Regions from separate parts of the Klebsiella sp. HN106 genome, predicted to be linked through region 2. Evidence: riboswitches for the same ligand, from Rfam matches in the RefSeq annotation. Region 2 holds a riboswitch; each other region holds the start of a gene.
What was found. Region 2 has a riboswitch for thiamine pyrophosphate ahead of ACSIPU_RS01430 (TenA family protein). Riboswitches for the same ligand answer to the same signal wherever they lie in the genome.

Region 1: it holds a riboswitch for thiamine pyrophosphate, as region 2 does, so the genes downstream of both, thiM (hydroxyethylthiazole kinase) here and ACSIPU_RS01430 (TenA family protein) in region 2, are expected to answer to the same signal.
Region 3: it holds a riboswitch for thiamine pyrophosphate, as region 2 does, so the genes downstream of both, thiC (phosphomethylpyrimidine synthase ThiC) here and ACSIPU_RS01430 (TenA family protein) in region 2, are expected to answer to the same signal.

What each region holds. Positions count from the first base shown of each region.
Region 1 is NZ_JBLURD010000001.1:1,303,248-1,309,170, forward strand. It holds gene thiD (bifunctional hydroxymethylpyrimidine kinase/phosphomethylpyrimidine kinase) at 1-631, opposite strand, end outside; gene thiM (hydroxyethylthiazole kinase) at 628-1,401, opposite strand; TPP riboswitch at 1,436-1,532, opposite strand; gene ACSIPU_RS06110 (LysR family transcriptional regulator) at 1,891-2,817, opposite strand; gene ACSIPU_RS06115 (adenine deaminase) at 2,938-4,749, shown strand; gene ACSIPU_RS06120 (NCS2 family permease) at 4,752-5,923, shown strand, end outside.
Region 2 is NZ_JBLURD010000001.1:301,635-307,557, reverse strand. It holds gene ACSIPU_RS01440 (TIM barrel protein) at 1-513, shown strand, start outside; gene ACSIPU_RS01435 (Gfo/Idh/MocA family protein) at 528-1,700, shown strand; TPP riboswitch at 1,907-2,008, shown strand; gene ACSIPU_RS01430 (TenA family protein) at 2,078-2,773, shown strand; gene ACSIPU_RS01425 (ABC transporter ATP-binding protein) at 2,770-3,498, shown strand; gene ACSIPU_RS01420 (ABC transporter permease) at 3,495-4,235, shown strand; gene ACSIPU_RS01415 (ABC transporter substrate-binding protein) at 4,260-5,195, shown strand; gene ACSIPU_RS01410 (diaminobutyrate--2-oxoglutarate transaminase) at 5,503-5,923, shown strand, end outside.
Region 3 is NZ_JBLURD010000026.1:21,195-27,117, reverse strand. It holds gene ACSIPU_RS28805 (DUF1481 domain-containing protein) at 1-118, opposite strand, end outside; gene hupA (nucleoid-associated protein HU-alpha) at 131-403, opposite strand; gene ACSIPU_RS28795 (YjaG family protein) at 590-1,180, opposite strand; gene nfi (deoxyribonuclease V) at 1,223-1,894, opposite strand; gene hemE (uroporphyrinogen decarboxylase) at 1,904-2,968, opposite strand; gene nudC (NAD(+) diphosphatase) at 3,135-3,908, opposite strand; gene ACSIPU_RS28775 (Rsd/AlgQ family anti-sigma factor) at 4,004-4,501, shown strand; TPP riboswitch at 4,556-4,669, shown strand; gene thiC (phosphomethylpyrimidine synthase ThiC) at 4,755-5,923, shown strand, end outside.

The DNA.
Region 1 (5,923 bases), 1.0 Mb from region 2:
TACCGTGGGTATTTTTAGTCTGGACTCTCGGCGCGGTAAAACGCCGCTCCTCTTCGCGGGTAAACAGCCAGTCCGGGCTTTCCGCATCATCGAGATGGCCGCCTTTCATTAATACCGCTCCACAGCCCATGCCCAGCAGCGCTCTGCCCTGCTCCAGCATCTCCTGTTCCGTTCTGGCATGCGGCGCATCCAGCAGCGCCGCCGCTTCCGGCAGGTTCGGAGTGATCAGCGAGACCTGCGGCAGCAGGCGCTGGCGCAGCGTTTCCACCGCCGACGCCGAGAGCAGCGGATCGCCGCTTTTCGCCAACATGACCGTATCCAGCACCACATTTTTAATCTGATAACGCGCCAGCCGTTCCGCCACCGCTTCAACGATATCAGTTTCCGCCAGCATCCCGATTTTGGTGGTATCGATGCGCACATCGCTGAAGACGGAATCGAGCTGCGCGGCGACAAAATCAGGCTCTATACGATAAACCGACTGGACGCCAAGGGTGTTTTGCGCCACCAGCGCGGTGATGACCGAGCAGCCGTATGCCCCCAGCGCCGAGAAGGTTTTGAGATCCGCCTGGATCCCCGCACCGCCGCTCGGGTCGGTGCCGGCGATGGTTAGCGCATTAATTCGTTTCACAGATCGCCTCCCGCATAGAGCGCATCGAGGAAGGCGGGAGTAAAGCTGCCGGGGCCGCCCTGCTGCGCCGCTTTCCCCCCCGCGAGCTTCATCAGCCCGCAGGCCGCGGCCACGTTCTCCAGCCGATCGCCGGGCATCGCCGCAGCGGCGGCAACCACCGCCGACAGCGCGCAGCCGGTGCCGACCACCCGGGTCATCAGCGGATCGCCGCCGGTGACCATGCGAATGCGCTGGCCGTCGGTGACGTAATCAACCTCCCCGGTCACCGCGACCACGGTATTCAGCTGGCGGGCTAACGCCTGGGCTGCGGGCAGCGCTGCGGCGGCGGTATCGGTCGTATCGACGCCGCGCCCGCCGCCGCTCATTCCGGCCAGCGCCATGATTTCCGACGCATTACCGCGAACGGCGGCAGGCTGCAGCGCTAGCAGCTCCAGACAAAATTCTGTCCGTAAGGTCAGCGCGCCGACCGCTACCGGGTCCAGCGTCCAGGGTTTGCCCGCCTGCGTTGCGCTACGCGCCGCCGCGCGCATCGCCTCCGCACGCTCAACGGTCAGCGTGCCGACATTAATCAGCAGCGCATCGGCAATGGCGGCAAACTGGCTGGCTTCGTCCGGATCGATAACCATCGCCGGCGATGCGCCAATCGCTAACAGGACGTTGGCGGTAAAGGTCTGCACCACGTCGTTGGTCATGCAGTGAACAAGGGGAGAATGGCGGTGAAAAAGGTGCCGCAGATGGGCAATATGCGCGGGGTTCAGCAGGTCAGACATCGTTTGCTCCCGCCAGGCGATGAAGAAGCGACGACCCTGCGGTCTCTGACTTCCCTACGCTGGCATTATCCAGATCAGGTGGTACGGGTTTTTCTCAGCCTTCACAAGGAAGGGCACCCCGAGTCATTGAGAGATAAAAACGTTCTCAGCGGGCAGGTTACGGTAAGTCGCCGGACAACGCAAGCTGGCCCGGCTCGGCAAGATTTGTTCCAACATGCATGGGGAAGGACTATCCCCGCTCGCGCGGGGAACTCTCTGTCTGAGATTTTCCAGGGCCTGGCGCGCCCGGTTTATCCCCGCTCGCGCGGGGAACTCTCTAAATGTATCCTATTGTTTTATATCAACTTTATTCGCACGGAATAATCTACTGACATTTCTGCAACAAATTAATTTTTTAAAGAGGCATAACCCTTTGATTTTAAAGGGTACAAAAACTATTTCGTTACCTCTCTCGCATTTCACCACAAGCCGTAGAGAGAGCAACGCCCGCTATAGATTCACTTCCCGCAGCGAACTCAGTAATAGTGCAAAACATTCCTCGATCAGCGGCGGCAGAGGCTGCGGTCCGCGCATCAGTGCCACGGTTCGCGTCAGCGCGGGCTGCTGAAGCTGCGCCACCTTTAACACCGGATCCTGAAGGTGGGTAGTATAAAGCTCAGGCAGAATCGCCACCGCCAGCCGCGAGCGCACCAGGCCGTAAAGCGTCTCGATATAGTCAACCTGATAACGCGTATTCAGCGTGAGGCGATGGCTCTCGGCCAGCGCGCCGACCAGACGCTGAATATTGCCCTTTGAAAACACCGCGATATCGCGCCCCGCGAGCAGCTTCCACGGCAGATGCGGCTGCCCGGCCAGCGGATCGTCGCCGTGCAGCACCGCCACAAACGGATCTTCGCGCAGAGGATAAACCTGCAGCTCAGGCGGTAACGAACTGTCTATTGCGCCAACGGCAAAATCTATCTTTCCCGACTGCAGCTCGCAGAACAGGGCGTCGTTGGTCTGATCGTGAAACTCCACCCTCAGGCGCGGAAACGCCTGGGCCAGCGTTTGCGGCAGCAGCGGAAACAGCAGCGAACTCACCGAAGGCACTAAGCCAATACGCACCGTTCCGTCGCCGCCGGCTTCGACTATCTGCTGCATATCCTGAAAAGCCAGCTGCGCCACGCTCAACACTCGCCGGGCGTGGGGCAAAATCGCCGCCCCCAGCTCGGTTAAGGTCACCGCCGAAGCGGTACGGTTGACCAGCTTGCCGCCGAGCACCGTCTCGATTTGCCGCAGCGCGCTGCTTAGCGCCGGCTGGCTGATAGCCAGCCGGTTAGCGGTGTCGGTGAAGTGACGCAGCTGGGCCAGGGTCACAAAGTACTGAATCTGCTTGAGAGAGAGCGCGGGCAGCCGCTGCCAGGGTTCGGTCATCATGTTTTCGTCAACGGTGAGCATGCAGAATAACCCGAAGTTATCGGGCGATAAATTTATTCATCTGGGCAAACGTTTGCTCTGCCCCTAGAGTATCCCCATTATCCTTGTGCCGGAGTTGTTATGTCCAGCAGTGCTGAAACCCGCCGCCGCGCCGTCCAGGCCGCGCGCGGAGAATCCCCGTTCGATTTATTATTAACCGACGCGCAGATTGTCGACATGGCCACCGGAGAAATCCGCGAGGCCGACGTCGGGATCGTCGGTGAAACGATCGCCAGCGTGCATCCGCGCGGCAGCCGCTCCGATGCCCTCGAACGCCGCTCGCTGGCGGGATGTTTCCTGTCGCCGGGGCTGATGGATACGCACGTTCACCTTGAAAGCTCTCACCTGCCGCCTGAACGCTATGCCGAAATCGTGCTGGCTCAGGGCACCACGGCAGTATTCTGGGACCCGCACGAGCTGGCCAACGTACTGGGCGTCGAAGGCGTGCGCTACGCCGTCGCTGCCAGCCGCCATCTGCCGCTGCAGGTGATGGTTGCGGCGCCTTCCAGCGTGCCGTCGACGCCGGGACTGGAGATGTCCGGCGCCGATTTCGCCGGCGCGGAGATGGAAACCATGCTGGCCTGGCCGGAAGTCTGCGGCGTTGCTGAAGTGATGGATATGCACGGCGTGCTGCACGGCAGCGAGCGGATGCAGGAGATCGTTCAGGCCGGGTTGAACAGCGGCAAGCTGATCGAAGGCCACGCGCGCGGTTTGAGCGGCGCGGATCTGCAAGCCTATCTTGCCGCCGGGGTCACCTCCGATCATGAGCTCACCTCGGCGGCCGATGCGCTGGAAAAACTGCGCGCCGGGCTGACTATCGAAATTCGCGGCTCGCACCCTTACCTGCTGCCGGATATCGTTAACGCGCTGAAAACGCTGCCGCATCTTTCCTCGCAAATCACCGTCTGCACCGACGATGTGCCGCCGGATATGCTGCTGGAAAAAGGCGGCATTATCGCCCTGCTCAACCTGCTGATTGAGCACGGACTGCCGGCTACCGACGTCCTGCGCTTCGCCACCTTAAACGCGGCGATCCGTCTGCAGCGTAACGATTTGGGGCTGATTGCTGCCGGACGCCGCGCCGATCTGGTGGTTTTCGATTCTTTATCCCGACTCAACGCGCAGGAAGTTTACGTCGCCGGTAAGCTGATTGCCCGCGATGGCGCCCTGCTTCAACCCATTCCGTCGGCGGCGGGCGTTACCCCGCCGCGCGATACCCTGCAGATGCCGCCGCTCAGCCCTGACGATTTTATCCTCCGCGTTGGCGCCATTCGCCACGGCGTCGCCCGTCTGCGGCATATTCGCGGCGCGCGCTTTACCCAGTGGGGAGAAGTTGAGGTGCAGGTCCGCGATGGCCGGGTGCAAATCCCGGAAGGATTTAGCCTGATTTGGGTTAAGCACCGCCACGGTCGTCACCAGGCGACGCCGCAAATTGCGCTGCTGGAAGGCTGGGGCGAACTGCGCGGCGCCATCGCCACCAGCTACTCTCACGATTCTCACAACCTGGTCGTGCTCGGACGCGATGCCGACGAGATGGCGCTGGCGGCGAACCGCCTGATCGAATCCGGCGGCGGCATGGCGCTGTCGCAGCAGGGAAAAATCCTTGCCCACGTGGCGATGCCGATCGCCGGGATGCTTTCTGACTTACCCGCCCCGGAGCTGGCCAGAGAGTTCCGCCAGCTTCGCGACCTGAGCGCAGAAGTCGCCGACTGGGAGCCGCCCTATCGCGTGTTTAAGGCTATCGAGGGTACCTGCCTTGCCTGTAACGCCGGGCCGCATTTAACAGATTTAGGTTTGACCGACGGCAGCACCCGCCAGATAGTCGAGCCGCTGATAGACTGCCGGGAAATCCCGGAACACACAGAACACAACAATAAACATCAGGGAGCCTGAGCATGGCCGACAATACCCTTAACTCACCCGCGCAGGGAAGCTGGCTGGAGCGCCGTTTTGCCTTGTATTCCCGCGGCAGCACGCTGCGCACCGAATGCCTCGCGGGCATCACCGGTTTTCTCGCCGCCGCCTATCTACTGGTGGTTATCCCCGGCCTGCTGGCGGTGGGCGGGATGGATAAAGGCGCGGCAACCACCGGCACGATTCTGGTGTTCGTCGGCGGCACGCTGCTGATGGCGTTTTATGCCAACCTGCCGTTTATCGTCGGGCCGGGCATCGGCGGTTCGGTGCTGGTCGGCGTCACGCTGGCGGGCAGCGAAGGCATTGGCTGGCAGATCGGGCTTGGTATCGCCTGCTGGTCGGGGATTCTGTTTTTCCTGCTGACCAAATTCGGCCTGCGTGAAGTGGTAACCCGTTCGGTGCCGCAGTCGATCAAGCTCGGTCTGACGGCGTCCATTGGGCTGTTCGTCGCGGTATTGGGCTTCCGTAACGCCGGACTGGTGCTGGCTAACGCCAAAACCAACGCCCTGATGCTCGGGGATTTCCTTTCGCCGGGGGCGCTGGTTGCGCTCTGCGGGCTGTTTCTGGCCATTGCCCTGCAGGCAAGAAAAATCCCCGGCTCGATTCTGTGGGCGATTCTCTTTGCAACCCTGGTCGGTATTCCGATGGGCGTTACCAGACTCCCGGGCAGTTTTATCGATATGCCGCATTCGCTGACGCCGGTGCTGGGGCAAATCGATATGCTGGGCGCGCTGAATATCGCCTTTCTGCCGTTCCTGTTCGTCTTTTTCGCCTCAGAGTTCTTTTCCACGATGGGCACCACTCTGGCCGTGGGCGGCGAAGCGGGTCTGCTGGATGAAGAAGGCAATATGCCGCATATCAATCGCCCGTTTATGGTCGACTCGATCGCTGCGGCTATAGGTCCCTGGCTGGGTATTCCGGCGGCGACCGCGCTGATTGAATCCTCGGCGGCAGCGGAAGCCGGCGGTAAAACCGGGTTAACCGCGCTGTCGGCGGCGGTAATGTTTCTCCTGATGCTGCTGTTTACGCCGGTGGCGCTGATGATCCCGAAAGAGGCGACCGCACCTGCGCTGATCCTCATCGGCCTGAATATGTTCAGCGGCCTGCGCAAAGTGGATCTGGCTAACTTCACCGACGGCCTGCCGGTGCTGAT
Region 2 (5,923 bases):
TCTCCCGCCGACTGGCAGCGGATGATCGGCCATATTATTACCATCAGCCAACTGGCGTGGCAGGAGTACGGCGTTCGTCCGGTTATCCATCCTCACGCCGGCGGCTGCATCGAGTTTGCCGACGAAATCGACCTGCTCGCGGCGCAAATCCCCCATGATGTTGCCGGATTGTGTCTCGACACCGGCCATCTCTTCTATTCGGGTATGGACCCCATCAGCTGGCTGGATCGCCATTTTGAACGCCTTGACTACCTGCACTTTAAAGATGTCGATCCGCAGGTATTCAGGAGCGTAATTTCCCGCGGTATCGACTTCTTCTCTGCCTGCGCGGAGGGCGTGATGTGTCCGCTCGGCAGCGGCGCCATTGATTATCCGGCGGTGCGCGCCTTTCTCGACAAACGCGGCTATCAAGGCTGGATCACCATTGAGCAAGAGCGCGACCCGCGCAACGTCGAGGGCAGCCTTAAGGCGGTCACGGAAAGCCTGCGCTACCTGCATTCGGTTGGTTTTTAATCGGGAGATGAAACATGATTAACGGTATTAAACCTGTTGGCCGGTCGTTACGCTGGGGTATGGTGGGCGGCGGCGGAAGCAGCCAGATTGGTTATATTCACCGCTCCGCGGCGCTGCGCGACGGCACGTTTACCCTGCTGGCAGGGGCCTTCGATATTGACGCTCAGCGCGGGCGTGAGTTTGGCCAGCAGCTGGGCGTGGAGGCCGGGCGCTGTTACCCCGACTACGAAACGCTGTTTCGCGAAGAGGCCGCGCGGGAGGACGGTATTGAAGCCGTTTCCATCGCTACGCCGAACAATACCCACTACGCCATTTGCCGCGCAGCGCTGGAGGCCGGATTGCATGTGGTCTGCGAAAAACCGCTCTGTTTTACCGGCGAAGAGGCCGATGCGCTGGTGGCCCTGAGCGAAAAACAGCGCAAAATCGTCGGCGTGACTTACGGCTACGCCGGTCATCAGCTGATTCTGCAGGCGCGGCAGATGATTGAGCAGGGGCTGCTGGGCGAGATCCGCATTATCAATATGCAGTTCGCCCACGGTTTTCATAACCAGCCTGTGGAGCAGGAAAACCCCAGTACCCGCTGGCGAGTGGACCCGAAGTTTGTTGGCCCCAGCTACGTTCTGGGCGATCTCGCCACTCACCCGCTGTTTCTGGCGGAGACCATGGCGCCGAAGCTCAATATCACTCGCCTGATGTGCTCCCGCCAGAGCTTTGTCAAAAGCCGCGCGCCGCTGGAGGATAACGCGCATGTGCTGATGGAGTACGACAACGGCGCCGTGGGTTCGATGTGGTGCTCGGCGGTCAACAGCGGCTCAATGCACGGGCAGAAAGTCCGTATCGTCGGAGAAAAAGCCAGCCTTGAGTGGTGGGATGAACAGCCGAATCAGCTGCGCTATGAGATTCAGGGCGAGCCGGTGCGCATTCTCGAACGCGGTATGCCCTATCTGGACCCGCTGGCTCTGCACGATGACCGGATCGGCGGTGGCCATCCCGAAGGGCTGTTTGAGGCCTGGTCGAATTTGTACCGCCGCTTCGCCATCGCCATGGATGCTACCGATCGTTGCGACACTGCTTTGCTGGAAAACTTCTGGTACCCGGATGCCAAAGCCGGTGCGCTCGGCGTGCATTGGGTTGAGAACTGCGTACGTTCAGCAGACAGTGGCGCCCGCTGGGTCGATTTCCATTAATCCATAAATAATATTTGCCGGGGGGGCGGCTGACGCCTTGCCCGGCCAAAGAGAATCGGGCCGTTCTGCGCCCGGCAAGACGCCAGCCGCCACCGGGCCAAAATGACGCACAACGGCCATTTATCGCAGTGTCTTAACGTGACAGTGTCACCAATTTTCGGCAAGTTCACAGCATTGTAATCAAAAAGCGAATGTCGTATAACAGGTGCCAAACCGAGGGGTGTCCCGTGAGGGCTGAGATGGCGTAAGCCGAACCCTTTGAACCTGATCTGGGTCATGCCAGCGAAGGGACGGGTCGGCATTTCCGCCAGTTTTGCGCCATTGCCTGTTCACACTTCATTCAGCACGCCCGGATCTCCCTATTATCAGGAGGTCCTGTGATTCTTCCCGCATTTACTCAGGGTATTTATGGTCGTCTGCGCCTGCAGGCCGGTGCTGACTGGCAGCGCTACGTCGCCCATCCCTTCCTGCGCCAGCTTGCCGATGGCACCCTTCCCGAACCCGCTTTTCGTCGCTATCTGACGCAGGACTACCTGTTCCTGATCCACTTTGCCCGCAGCTACGCGCTGCTGGTGAGCAAGCTGCGTACCCTCGCGGAAATGCGCGTTGCCGCCGCGTCCATGAACGCCATTCTCGACGAACTGCCGCTGCACGTCGGCTACTGTACGGGATGGGGGCTGGATGAAGCGACGATGGCGGCTGAAGAGGAAGCCGCTGAAACGGTAAATTATACCCGCTACGTACTGGACATTGGCCACGCCGGCGATGCGCTGGATCTACTGGCGGCGCTGATGCCCTGCGTGGCCGGCTATGCGGAAATCGGCCTCGGTCTGCTGCACGACCCGGCGACCCGGCTGACTGCCAACCCGTATGCCTCGTGGATCCGCAACTACGGTGATGAGGGCTACCTTAACGGCGTCAATGCAGCCTTAAACCTGCTGGAAACCCTCTGGCAGCAGCGCGGCGGCGAAGCGCGTTTTGCCGAACTCAGCGCCATTTTCACGACCGCTACGCGCCTGGAGGCTAACTTCTGGCAAATGGGCCTTAACGTCCTCGCGGAGCGCCAGGCGTGATGGCTCCCGGCATCGAAGTACGCGGACTGAGCCTGCGCTTTGGTTTGCGACCGATCTTCGACAATTTGACGTTTTCTATTCCCGGCGGCCAGTGGAGCTCGCTGCTGGGGGCCAGCGGCGCCGGTAAAACCAGCCTCCTGCGCATCATCTCCGGGCTGGCGAAAGCCTCTGGGGGCGAAGTTCGCGCCAGCGATGGCCTGCCGATTGCCGGACGCCTGGCGTGGATGGGGCAAAAAGATCTGCTTTACCCGTGGCTAAGCGTGCGCGACAACGTCTCGCTGGGGGCGCGCCTGCGCGGGGAGCGCATCGATCACCTGCGCGTCACCACGCTGCTACAGCAGGTTGGGCTTGAACACTGCGCCGATGACCGCCCGGCCGCTCTCTCCGGCGGCATGCGTCAGCGTGCGGCGCTGGCGCGTACGCTCTACGAAGACCGGCCCATCGTGCTGATGGACGAGCCCTTTTCCGCGCTCGACACGATTACCCGCACGCGTATTCAGTCCCTGGCCGCCCGGCTGTTGGTGAACCGGACCGTTGTACTGATCACCCACGATCCGATGGAAGCCTGCCGTCTGAGCCACCGTCTGCTCGTCCTTTCCCCGGCCCCCGGCGGGATTGACGACACGCATCGCTTGTCCGGCATACCGCCGCGCGCGCCGGACGATCCGGCGCTATTAGCCGGTCAGGCGGAGTTGCTGCAACAGCTGATAAGGGCTAACGAATGAGCGCAAAACTGTTTCGCGCCGCCGTGGTGTTCTGCGGCCTGCTCCTGATTTGGTGGCTGGTGACCCGCAGCGGCATTCCCGCCTTTCTGCTGCCTTCGCCTTCGGCGGTGGCAAGCGCCCTGTGGGTTAACCGCGCCTACCTCGGTGGGCACACGCTGATCACATTAAGCGAGATCCTCAGCGGTCTCGCGCTCGGCGTTCTGCTCGGCGTGATACTGGCGCTGTGCATGATTGTTTCGCCGCGCCTTCAGCGTTGGCTGATGCCGTTGGTGCTGACCAGCCAGGCGATCCCGGTCTTTGCCCTTGCCCCGCTGCTGGTACTGTGGTTCGGCTTCGGGATGAGCGCCAAGGTTATGATGGCGGTGCTGGTGATCTTCTTTCCCGTCACCTCGGCGTTTTTTGACGGGCTGCGCCGGGTTAACCAGGACTATCTTGACCTCGCGCGCACCATGGGCGCCTCTTTTGGCGCGCAGCTGCGCCACGTCCGCATGATGGCTGCCCTTCCGGCCCTCGGTTCCGGTCTGCGGATGGCGGCCGCCGTCGCGCCCATCGGGGCGATTATCGGCGAATGGGTCGGTTCAGCCGAAGGACTGGGCTACGTCATGCTTAACGCCAATGCCCGTCTGCAAACCGATATCTGCTTTGCAGCCCTGTTTATTCTGGTGCTACTGACCGTCCTGCTGTGGCTGGCGGTGGATGCTTTTTTACACCGGCTGATTAACTGGACGCCGGAATGACGCTCTTAAATAAAAGGACTAACCATGCGTAAACGTATTTATGCCGGTATCACGCTTGCCGCGCTGTTCAGCGGTCAGGCGCTGGCCAATGAAAAACTCACCCTGGTGCTGGACTGGTATATCAATCCCGACCACGCGCCGATCGTGGTGGCTGAACAGATTGGCGCCTTTAAAGAGGCGGGTCTGGACGTTAAAATTGTGCCACCGTCCGACCCGGCGCTGCCGCCGCGATTAGTCGCCGCCCGCCAGGCGGACCTGGCGATTACCTACCAGCCGCAGGTGCATTTTTTTGCCGATGAAGGTCTGCCGCTGGTCCGCGTCGGCACGCTGATTAATTCGCCGCTGAACACGGTGATCGCGCTGGATAAAAGCATCAAATCTCCCGCCGATCTGCAGGGCAAAAAAGTGGGGTATTCGGTAAGCGGAATCGAACAAGCGACGCTGGCCACTATGGCACAGCACGCGAAAATCGATCCCAAAAGCATCAAGCTCATCAATGTTAACTTTCAGCTGACCAGCGCCCTGCTGGCCGGACAGGTCGATGCGGTGATTGGCGGCTATCGTAATATCGAAGCGCTGGAACTGCAGCTTCAGGGGAAAGATCCGCAGGTGATGAACGTCGAGGATTACGGCGTCCCGGCCTACGATGAGCTGGTGATTGTCGCCAACCGGGACGACGTCAACGCGCCGAAAATCAGGACGTTCCTGCAAGCGCTGCAAAAAGGCGTTGCTTACCTTCGCGCTCATCCGCAGGAAACCTGGCAGGCGTTTGCCGACGCGCATCCTGAACTTAACACGGAGCTGAACAAGCAGGCCTGGCTGAAAACTCTTCCTCTGTTTGCCAGCGATCCGGCAGCGATGGATAAACCTCGTTATGAAGCTTATGAACAGTTTTTATATAACAACAAGTTGGTGAAAAAAGTCACACCTTTAACGAATTATGCGGTTGAACTGCACTAAGTCATACCATTGCTGGCGGAAATCTTTCGCCAGCAATAGCCAGGCGGCAGTAATAAAAATTGCGAGAATCCCTCACTAATAATTACAATTTTAAAGGTCTTTCATCCTTTAAAACACTTCTTTTTTATCAATGCGTTATGCGTTAATTTTGCAGTGTAAAAATAACGTAAATATAGCTTAATCAATAAAACGTTGAACGCGGTTCTAAAAAGCCATATATTGTGCCCGCTTTAATGCATGGCGATTCATTTTCTTACACCATTTTATTCAACCAGCGCTCAACCGTAACGCTGGTTGTGGGAGTGATATGATGACGGATAAAGTCCGTATTGATACTTTAGGCGCAGATTTATTAGATGCAAACAACGATACCTTTTTGGCCCGTCAGGCTGAATTCGAATCGAATGTCAGGAGCTACCCGCGCAAGCTGCCCCTTGCGATTACTAAAGCGGAAGGCGTCTGGCTGACCGATGCGGATAACAAACAGTATCTCGACTGCCTTGCCGGCGCAGGTACTCTGGCTCTCGGTCACAACCACCCTGATGTGCTGCAGAGCATCCAAAGTGTCATTACCAGCGGCTTGCCGTTACATACTCTCGATCTCACCACTCCGTTAAAAGATCGCTTCTCTGAATACCTGCTTTCCCTGCTGCCGGGCGAAGGTAAAGAATACTGCCTGCAGTTCACCGGTCCCTCCGGCGCTGACGCCGTAGAAGCGGCGCTGAAGC
Region 3 (5,923 bases), on a different contig from region 2:
ACGGCGGGAGAGAGGAATCATGGCTGCAGGCAGTGAGCAGCAATACGCCCGCCAGCGCCAGCGTGCGGCGCCAGATAGACAAAAGGGGCCGACAAGCCCCTTCGATAAAACTGTACACTGCCACGCGGTCTTACTTAACTGCGTCTTTCAGAGCTTTACCTGAAACAAATGCCGGTACGTTTGCTGCGGCGATTTTGATTTCATTACCGGTCTGCGGGTTGCGGCCAGTACGCTCAGCGCGGTGGTTCACTTTGAAGGTACCGAAACCAACCAGTTGAACAGCATCACCTTCTTTCAGAGACTCGGTAATTGCAGCCAGGGTAGATTCCAGGGCAGCTTTCGCCTGTGCTTTGGACAGGTCAGCTTTGTCCGCAATTACATCAATCAGTTGAGTCTTGTTCATAAGTTATCCTTACAATGTGTTTATCGCTTGCTAAGCATCGAGTGCGACGGAAATGCCTGAAAAGCACTCTCCTGCATACACGCACCGATAGCCACGTTTTTTCGCCCCCCAAATGTAGACCAGACGGGGGGCGGAATGGAAGCCTTCAGACGCTACAATTCAGGCGGTAAATCACGTTTTCTGGTCTCATTGCTGAAAATTTATACCAATATTGCTCTCACCGGCCTCGCGAAGGTCTGCACGTAGCCCTTTGATCAGTTCAATATCGCGTTCTTCGCAGTCGGCCAGAAGACGAAAAATCTCCCACTGAATATCCCATTCTTGTTCGACAGCCGGGTTTTCTTTGAGCTCTTCGTCGGTCATTTCGCGACCAGCCTGGGTCATTTCCAGCATCGCAACGGTGGTGATCGAACTCTTGCTGACTTCGATGGCGTGTTCGAGCGTTTCGCCGCTTAGCCGCGAATGAAGCAGTTCACTCAATGCGACGCAGGCATCGATGGCCGGATAGACGCCGTACAGGTCGTAATCATCAGCGGCCGGAATCGCCTCTTCCAGCTTTTCCAGCTGGCTGTCGAAATTCACCTTCGCATCTTTTACCGTCAGCGTTTCCCAGATCAGATCGAGGATACGGCGATAAAGCTGGCCATCGGCAAATTCCGTTTGCTGACAGAACATAGCGTAGTTGGGGTACATCCGCTCGCACAGGCAGGCCATAAAAGTCACGTGCTGCCAGCTTTCCAGCTTCTCCAGACGCAGGTGAATCGGGTTTTGTAACATGATGAAATCTCGAAGTCAGAAATTAGCCGCAGTGTACCTGAATCAGTCGCGATTTGCTTGCCAACGCACAAACGCCGGACGCCGGGACGCCACCGCATCGGCCCAGCGCGTTGGCTCAGGCAGGCGATAGCCTTTCAGGCAGCGCTCCACCCACATCAGCGCGCTATCCAGGCCAACGCGGTGCCCGGTACTCACAAACAGCGGATTGCAGCGCGTTTTGCTGCGCAAGACCCACGCCAGCTGTTCGCCTTTATCTAACAACGGCGCCAGCGCGCCGGGTTCATCGCCCAACGGCCCGAACTTACCGCACAGCCGTTTTTTCGCCACGCCGATAGTCGGTACATCCACCAGCAGGCCAAAATGGCTGGCGACGCCGAGGCGGCGCGGGTGGGAAATACCGTGGCCATCAACGAATAACAGATTCGGCTTTTGCGAAAGTAGCTCCCATGCCGCCAGCAGCGCAGGGGTTTCGCGAAAGGAGAGGAAGCCGGGAATGTAAGGCATCGTGGTCGCGACGCGCGCGACCTGATACTCCACCAGCTCCAGGGACGGATAGCTTAGCAGTACCATCGCCGCCCGGGTGATTTCTCCCTCTTGCTCAAAACCGACATCCGCTCCGCCGATCAGCGTCGGCGGATCCTGTTCCAACCGATCGCCTCGTTCAACCGATGCCGCCAGGCTGAGCTGCTGTGTGCGTAGCGATGACAAATCCATATTCACTCCTTAACGGTGGTATTGCGCCGACAACCGGTGCACTGCCTCCACAAATACGCCCGCATGTTCCGGGTTAACATCCTGATGAATTCCGTGCCCGAGGTTAAAGACATGGCCTTCACCCTGGCCAAACCCGGCGAGAATAGTCGCCACCTCTTCTTCAATACGCGCCGGAGGGGCATACAGCATCGAGGGATCCATATTGCCCTGCAGGGCGACTTTATGACCGACGCGACGACGCGCATCGGCGATATCGGTGGTCCAGTCGAGTCCCAGCGCATCGCAGCCTGTTTCCGCCATCGCTTCCAGCCACTGCCCGCCGCCTTTGGTAAATAGCGTCACCGGCACGCGACGGCCATCGTTTTCACGCAACAGCCCATCAACGATTTTATGCATGTAATAGAGCGAGAACTGCTGGTAGTCGCGGCCGGTCAGCACTCCGCCCCAGGTATCAAAAATCATCACCGACTGCGCGCCCGCTTTGATTTGCGCATTCAGATACAGCGTGACGCTTTTCGCCAGCTTATCGAGCAGCGCATGCAGGGCCTGCGGCTCGGCGTACATCATCTTTTTAATTACCGTAAACGCTTTGCTGCTGCCGCCTTCCACCATATAGGTTGCCAGCGTCCACGGGCTGCCGGAAAAGCCGATCAGCGGCACTTCTCCCTTCAGCTCACGGCGAATCGTGCGCACGGCATTCATCACGTAGCCAAGCTCACCTTCCGGGTCAGGAACGGGCAATTTATCGACATCGGCTTTGCAGGTAATGGGCGAGGTAAAGCGCGGGCCCTCCCCGGCTTCAAAATAGAGCCCCAGCCCCATCGCATCCGGGATGGTGAGAATGTCCGAGAAGAGGATAGCCGCATCCAGCTTATAGCGGCGCAGCGGCTGCAGCGTCACTTCACAGGCCAGCTCTGCGTTTTTACACAGCGACATAAAATCGCCCGCTTCGGCGCGGGTGGCCTTATATTCCGGTAAATAGCGGCCCGCCTGACGCATCATCCACACCGGGGTGACATCAACCGGCTGGCGTAGCAGCGCGCGCAGGTAACGATCGTTCTTCAGTTCGGTCATTTTTACATTCCTTTAGCGTTGATGCGCCAAGTTTATACACAAAATCATTCAAAGTGGACCAAGGCGGCAATTGAATGAACCCCAGGAGCTTACTCAAGTAAGTGACTGGGGCAAGTGAAAGCAGCCAACAAAGAGGCAGTTTGAAGGATAAAGTGTATGTAACATGTCACTCATACTCTGCCCGACACATCGCCACGGTATCTTCAATCAGACGGCGCGCCACGGTGCCCGGCGGCGGCAAAAGCGGCAGATTGTCATAGCGATACCATCCCGCCTCCAGCAGCTCTTTCTTGTCGATGACAATCTCGCCGCTATCGTACTCGGCCATAAACGCGGTCATCAGCGATTGCGGGAACGGCCAGGGCTGGGAGGTTACATAGCGCAGGTTTTTCACCTTGATGCCGCTCTCCTCCATCACTTCGCGGGCAACGGTCTGCTCCAGGGTTTCGCCAACTTCGACAAATCCGGCCAGCACCGTATGCACGCCGTTGCGATGGCGAGTATGCTGCGCCAGCAGGATAGAATCATCCCGACGGATGGCGACGATAATGCACGGGGCGATTTGCGGGTAGTAGCGTTCGCGGCAGTGGCTGCATAGCATTGCCCACTCGGTTTTGCTGGGGTGCATGGGATGGCCGCAGTAGCCGCAGAATTTATGCGAGCGGTAGAACTCCGCCAGCTGGATCCCGCGTCCCGCCAGTTGAAAAAGGCCAGCATCCTGATCGAGCACCTGACGCAGCGATCCCATCTCATGGCGACGATCCTGGCGCACCAGCCACACCGGTTCGCCCTGCCATTCGCCTATTCGCAGCGCGGTTTGCCCGGCAAGATTAAAATTTACCGCTTCGCCATATGGTAATTCCCCATCGGGTAACCATAATTTCTGTTCGTGGCTGACAATCCACCAGCCGCGATCTAATTTTTCAATAATACGATCCATATCTATTGCACTACCTTCATTTTACTGGCACTTTTAACATTAAATTTACATTTTGGTGAGCAACGTATTTCTCTTAAAACCTTGCGGAGTCAACCATGTTAAACCAGCTGGAAAACCTGACGGAACGTGTTGGAGGCAGCAATAAACTGGTCGATCGCTGGCTACAAGTACGTAAGCATTTGCTTGTGGCTTACTACAACCTGGTTGGCCTGAAGCCTGGCAAAGAATCATTTATGCGGCTTAATGAGAAAGCGCTGGATGATTTTTGCCAAAGCCTGGTGGACTACCTCTCCTCCGGCCATTTTAATATTTATGAACGCTTTATCGGCGAATTGGAAGGCGATACGCCACTTTTAGCCGCCACTAAGATTTATCCACAGCTGCAGGCTAATACCCAGCAGATCATGGATTATTACGATTCCTGCCTCGAAAACGCTATCGATCACGATAACTATCTTGAGTTCCAGCAGGCGCTATCGGACATCGGTGAAGCGCTGGAAGCCCGTTTTGCGCTGGAAGATTCGCTGATTGCCCTCGCCGTAGCCCACAGTCGAAAAGACAACGTTAGCGACAATATCGCGCCGACCGCTTGAGTTGTGAGCCATTAACGCGTAGTTTACATACATTCCCCCTCGCTGAGAGGGGATGTCATCTTGTCGGAGTGCCCATTTTCCCCACTGGAAAAGGCTGAGACCGTTAATTCGGGATCCGCGGAACCTGATCAGGCTAATACCTGCGAAGGGAACAAGAGTAAACTGCGTTTAGCATCTGCCTCTTCATGGCCGATCGCATCTGTTACTCCATCCGTCGTCTGGCAAGCCATATCCTGTTTAACTGGAATGAGCTATGTCTACAACATCACTTACGCGTCGAGAGCAACGCGAACACGCCCAGCGCTTTATCGACACCCTGGAAGGCACCGCATTTCCCAATTCGCAGCGCATCTATATCCGCGGTTCGCAGGAAGATATTCGCGTGCCGATGCGCGAAATTCAGCTGAGCCCGACGCTTATCGGCGGCAGCAAAGACCATCCTCAGTATGAAGCAAACGAAGCCATCCCGGTCTACGATACGTCCGGCGCCTATGGCGATCCGCACATCGCGATAAACGTTCAGCAGGGTCTGGCGAAACTGCGTCAGCCGTGGATTGATGCGCGTCGCGACTGCGAAACGCTTAGCGATCGCAGTTCAGCCTATACCAGAGAACGGCTGGCGGATGATGGTCTTAACGCGCTGCGCTTTTCCGGTCTGCTTACGCCCAGGCGCGCCATCGTCGGGAAATGCGTGACGCAGCTGCACTATGCCCGTCAGGGGATTGTCACTCCTGAGATGGAATTCATCGCCATTCGCGAAAATATGGGTCGCGAACGCATTCGTGGCGAAGTGCTGCGCCAGCAGCATCCGGGCGTCGGGTTTGGCGCGCGGCTGCCGGAGAATATCACCCCGGAATTTGTGCGCGCTGAAGTTGCCGCCGGGCGCGCGATTATCCCGGCCAATATAAATCATCCGGAATCCGAGCCGATGATCATCGGCCGCAACTTCCTCGTGAAGGTTAACGCCAATATTGGTAACTCCGCGGTCACCTCGTCGATAGAAGAAGAGGTCGAGAAGCTGGTGTGGGCGACGCGCTGGGGAGCGGATACGGTTATGGACCTTTCCACCGGCCGCTATATTCATGAGACCCGCGAGTGGATCCTGCGCAATAGTCCGGTACCGATCGGTACCGTGCCGATCTACCAGGCGTTAGAGAAGGTAAACGGGATCGCCGAAGATCTTACCTGGGAAGCCTTCCGCGACACGCTGCTCGAACAGGCGGAACAAGGGGTGGACTACTTCACTATCCATGCGGGCGTGCTGCTGCGCTACGTGCCGATGACCGCCAGGCGCCTGACCGGCATCGTCTCCCGCGGCGGCTCAATCATGGCGAAATGGTGCTTATCCCATCACCAGGAGAACTTCCTCTACCAACATTTCCGTGAAATCTGCGAAATCTGCGCCGCCTATGACGTCTCGCT